DNA from 2 places in the Chromobacterium rhizoryzae genome. Region 1 is predicted to be linked to the other one. Evidence: riboswitches for the same ligand, from Rfam matches in the RefSeq annotation. Region 1 holds a riboswitch; the other holds the start of a gene.

Region 1 (2,383 bases):
TACGGCGTTGAAAACATCTTCGAAATGCTCATGTACCACGCGTACATTCCGCTTTCTCAGCCATTTTCGCCTTGTCTCGCCTTAGCTCGCGAGATCGTAAACACGTTCTGAGAACCCGTTCATAGTCTGCGACGCTTCAGCGATACGGCATTGAACGGGCTCTTGCCTCACACCAGACAGCCGGCAAACAGCAGGTACACCGCGCCCGCGCCCAAGAGCCAGCGGCCGTCCACGCTGCCGCGGCGGAACAACAGCCACAAGCCGACGATCGCAGCCATCGTGGCCAGGCCGGACCACAGCAGGACGCCGTCGAACATCCACGGGGTGAAGAACAGGCCGAAGGCGCTGGGAATCGTCGCCTGTATCATCATCGCGCCGGAGATATTGGCCAAAGCCAGACGCTCCTTGCCCTGGCGCAGCCAGATCAGCGCGTTCATGATTTCCGGCAATTCCGTGGCCACCGGGCTCAGCAGCAAGGCCACCAGATGCGGCGCCATGCCCCAGTGTCCGGCCAGCGCTTCCAGCTGCGCGACGAAACCGTGCGCCGCCGCCGCGATCACCGCCAAGGCCAGCAGGGCCTGCGTCGCCGCCCAGCCCAGGCCGCCGCCGGCGCGCAGTTTCAAGGCGTCCAGTTCTTCCTCTTCCGGCGCGGTGTCCGCGCTGCGGATCTCGCGCCAGACATAGGCGGCGTAAGCGGCCAGGAACAGCACGCCCAGCCAGGGCTTGATGGCGAAGGCCAGCAGGCCCAACGCCACCTTGAACGCGAAAATCAGCAAAAACGCCAATTGGTCGCCGGCCAGCCGGCGGTGATCGACGCGCAGCAGGTAGTCGCCGCGCCCCAGCCGGCTGCGGTTGCGCCACAGCGCGAAGCCCACCACCGCGTACGCCAGCGTAGCCAGCACCAGCGGCCCGCCCAGGGCGGCGCCGACGCCGATGTCCTTATGTTGCGGCGTGCCGCCGAAGGCCATCGCGGTCAAGGTGACGGCGCTTTCCGGCAAGGCGGTGCCGAAAGCGGCGAGCACGGTGCCGACGGCGCTGGCGCCCAGGTTCAGATGGCGTCCGCACCATTCGATGGCGTTGACGAAGTATTGACAGGAAAGATAGATCAGGACGGCGAGGCCGAGCAGAAACGACAGGGTCAACAGCATGGATAGTCTTGGGCCGGGCAAGCGGATGGACAATGGCGCAACGACGCGGCTTGCCCGGCGGCAAACGCATCGTGGCCAAAGGTCTCGCTTGGCGGCGCCGGCAATGCCGGCCGCTGACCGCGCCATGAGGAAAGCTCCTCAAGTTTGTTGACGCGGCCTCTTCGGCGGGGCCGAAGATGGCTACTCCCCAATGACAACGGCGCCATTGTGCCAGCCTGGGCGCAATGGCGCAAACCTAGGCGTCCGTCATGCGACGCCCACAGCGGATGGCGGCGAAGGGCCGCGACGTCGCCGCCGCGGCCGCCTCGGCGCTAGCGGCGGAACCACTCGCGCTTGGACAGCGCCGCCTCCACCTGCTCGCGATTGAGCAAGGCATCGCGCATGGCGTTCCGCGCCGCCAGCTCCATCTGGTCGCCGTAGTAAGGCGATTGCGGCTGGCTGCTGTTGCCGTAGGTGTTGATCACCTTGGCGCGCAGCGGCCGGCCGAACTCCACCAGGGCGGTGAAGGTGTCGCCGAAGATGGCGCGCTGGCGGCCGTCGCTGTCGCCGATATAACTGAAGGTGCGGAAAGCCCCCAAACCCTCGGCGCCGCCGCTGGCCGGCTGGTCCAAGCGCGCCGCGCCGCCGGCGGGGCCGCGCCGCAGCCGGTAGACTTCGCCGAAGGCGATGTCCAGCGGCACGCCGGCCTGTTGCAAGCCCTGAGCGGCCGCGCCCAGCTTGCTGAGCGCGAAGCCGGCGTCGCGCAGGCCGGCGGGCGTGTCGTAGGGCTGCGCCGGATCCGCTTCCCGGCGGTAGCGCAAGGCCTCTTCGCCGCCGGAGGCCGCCACCCAGGCGGCGAACAGCACCGCGCCCTTGCTGGCGGCGTCGCTGCGCCGGTCCCATTGGGCCAGCACTTGCGCCGCGGCGATCAGGCCGGCGTCGCCGGAGGCGCGCGCATAGCCGATCAAATCGTCCAGCACCCGGTCCGCCAGCAGCAGCCGGGTGTCGTGCTTGGCGCTGAGCAGCGTGTCCAGGGTGAAGGCCGGCGTCTGTTCGATCAGCTCGATGCCGCGCTGTTCGCGCAGCAGCGGCGACGCCCGCGGCGACAGATAGCCGGCGTAGGCGGCCGGGTCCAGCGCCGGCTTGCTCATATACCAGGGCACGCTATTGGAGTTCTGCACCCAGCCGCTGGACGGATTGGCCACCTGCGGCAATTCGTCCAGGCGCAGCGCCTGACGCCAGATCAGATCGCTGCG
Region 2 (2,383 bases), 890 kb from region 1:
CCATCCTGGTGCCGGGCACCGTGCTGCATGGCCGCCACATCCTGGCCGGTGCGCTGGGCTTCAGCGGCGCGGCGCTGATCGTCAGCGGGGGCAAGCTCGCCTTGTCCAGCAGCCATCTCGCCGGTTATCTGCTCGCCATCGGCGCCGCCGTGGTGTGGTCCACCTTCAGCCTGCTGACCCGCAGGCTGCCCAGCTTTCCCAATAGCGCGGTGGGCGGCTTCTGCCTGCTGTCCGGCCTGCTCTCCTTGCTGTGTCACGCCCTGTTCGAACCCAGCGTCGCCCCCAGCGCGGGCCAATGGCTGGCCCTGATCCTGCTCGGCATCGGGCCGATGGGCGGCGCCTTCTTTCTATGGGACCGCGCGCTCAAGGAAGGCGACCCCAGGCAGATCGGCTCCCTGTCCTACGCCACGCCGCTGCTGTCCACCTTGCTGCTGATAGGCAGCGGCCAGGGTCAATTGAACGCCGTCGCTCTGACCGCCATCGTGCTCATTCTTGGCGGCGCCTTGCTTGGCAGCCTGCCCGTCCGCTCACGCTCAGCCGCTTGATAGAAAGACCCGCGGTGGAGCGACGGCGGCCGAATGTCCTATAATGCTTAACGCTATTTAAACAGAGGCCAACCATGTCCATTATTAAAGAATTCAAAGAATTTGCCATGAAAGGCAATGTCATCGATCTGGCGGTCGGCGTCGTCATCGGCGGCGCTTTCGGCGCCATCGTCAAATCGCTGGTCGACGATGTGATCATGCCCCCAATCGGCCTGTTGATCGGCAACGTCGATTTCTCCAATATGTTCTTCGTGCTAAAAGAAGGCAGCAAACAGCTTGGGCCTTATGTGTCCGTGGCCGCGGCCAAACAGGCCGGCGCCGTCACGCTGAATATCGGTCTGTTCATCAATGCCATGGTCAGCTTCACCATCGTGGCTTTCGCCATCTTCATGCTGGTCAAGGCCATCAATCGGCTGAAGCGCGAAGAACCAGCCGCCGCACCGGCCCCCGCCACCAAGGAATGCCCGTTCTGCGTGTCCAGCATTCCGGAAAAAGCTTCTCGATGCCCGCAGTGCACGTCTCAACTCTAAGAGCGGAGATTGCCCCGCTACGCCAACTGATTTAGAATCGGCTGGTTCTGGGGGAGTAGCCTCGGCGCGGTTTTCAGCGCCGGCATGCGTCAACAGGCTTGGCCATCGCGGCCATGGCACATGCGACGAAAACTTCCGTTTGGCAAGACCCATGACATGTCTGCGCAACGCGGGGCTGCGGCGCGGGCTTGTCATGGCGTATGCGCAGCCCCCGGAGTTTTCATGGAAGCCTTCCTTATTTCCACCGGCATCGTCGCTTTGGCTGAAATCGGCGACAAAACCCAATTGCTCGCCCTGATGCTGGCCGGCCGCTACCGCAAGCCCATGCCCATCGTTCTGGGCATCTTCGTCGCCACCTTGCTCAATCATTTCGCCGCCGCCGCGGTGGGTCACTGGCTGATGAGCAAGATAGGACCGGACTTCATGCGTTGGGGCTTGGGTCTTTCCTTTCTCGCCATGGCGGGCTGGATGCTGATTCCGGACAAGCTGGATGAAGACAGCCGGCTCATGGAGCGCTTCGGCGTGTTCGGCACCACCTGTATCGCTTTCTTTATCGCGGAAATGGGCGACAAGACGCAGCTGGCCACCGTCGCGCTGTCCGCGCGCTTTCCCGAGGCCTTGCTGTTGGTGGTGGCCGGCACGACGCTGGGCATGATGCTGGCCAATGTGCCCGCGGTGCTCTTGGGCGAGGTGGCCGCGAAGAAGCTGCCGCAAAAGCTGGTGCACACCGTTGCCGCGCTCTTGTTCGCCGGCCTGGGCATTATCACCCTGCTAAGCCCGTTGCAGATCTGAGGCAACGCTCAAAACAAAACGGAGGCCGCGGCCTCCGTTTTGCTTTCCTGCCGACCTGCGGCGCTTCAAGTCCGAGCGGCTCCGCGCCCAAGCGCCTCCAACAGCTGCTCCGGGTTGAAGCCCAGGCGAAAGCCGCCCCAATGCTTGCCGGACAACATGATGGGCAGCACCACTTCCGACAGCACCTCCCCGGTGTCGCGGGTATACGTCTGCAGCAGGAAAGACTGCGTGCTGCGCGCGGCCCGCAAACCGGCGGCATCGGCGAATTTGCGCTTGTCGCGGCTGTTGATCAGGTCCTTGGCCGCATCTCCGCTCAAGGGCTGGCTATACCAGCTATTGTGGGTCGGCGCGTAGCCGTTGGTGTCCACCGCCAGGCAGAACACGCCGCCGGGCACGGACTTGGCGGCGCGGTCGTACACCGGCTGCATCAGTTTTTCCAGCTTGGCATCGTACTGAGTGCGGAACTTGGCCGGCTTGGCGCCGGCGATGGGCTGGTAATTCTGATCGAACAGCGTC

The links. Region 1 has a riboswitch for manganese ahead of JC616_RS10135 (sodium:calcium antiporter). Riboswitches for the same ligand answer to the same signal wherever they lie in the genome.
Region 2: linked by a shared signal. The riboswitch ahead of JC616_RS06160 (TMEM165/GDT1 family protein) and the one ahead of JC616_RS10135 (sodium:calcium antiporter) in region 1 are both predicted to bind manganese.

The regions. Positions count from the first base shown of each region.
Region 1 is NZ_CP066126.1:2,233,121-2,235,503, reverse strand. It holds gene JC616_RS10135 (sodium:calcium antiporter) at 168-1,148, opposite strand; yybP-ykoY riboswitch at 1,205-1,349, opposite strand; gene JC616_RS10130 (penicillin acylase family protein) at 1,460-2,383, opposite strand, start outside.
Region 2 is NZ_CP066126.1:1,339,476-1,341,858, reverse strand. It holds gene JC616_RS06170 (DMT family transporter) at 1-545, shown strand, start outside; gene mscL (large conductance mechanosensitive channel protein MscL) at 620-1,075, shown strand; yybP-ykoY riboswitch at 1,114-1,297, shown strand; gene JC616_RS06160 (TMEM165/GDT1 family protein) at 1,298-1,867, shown strand; gene JC616_RS06155 (methyl-accepting chemotaxis protein) at 1,933-2,383, opposite strand, start outside.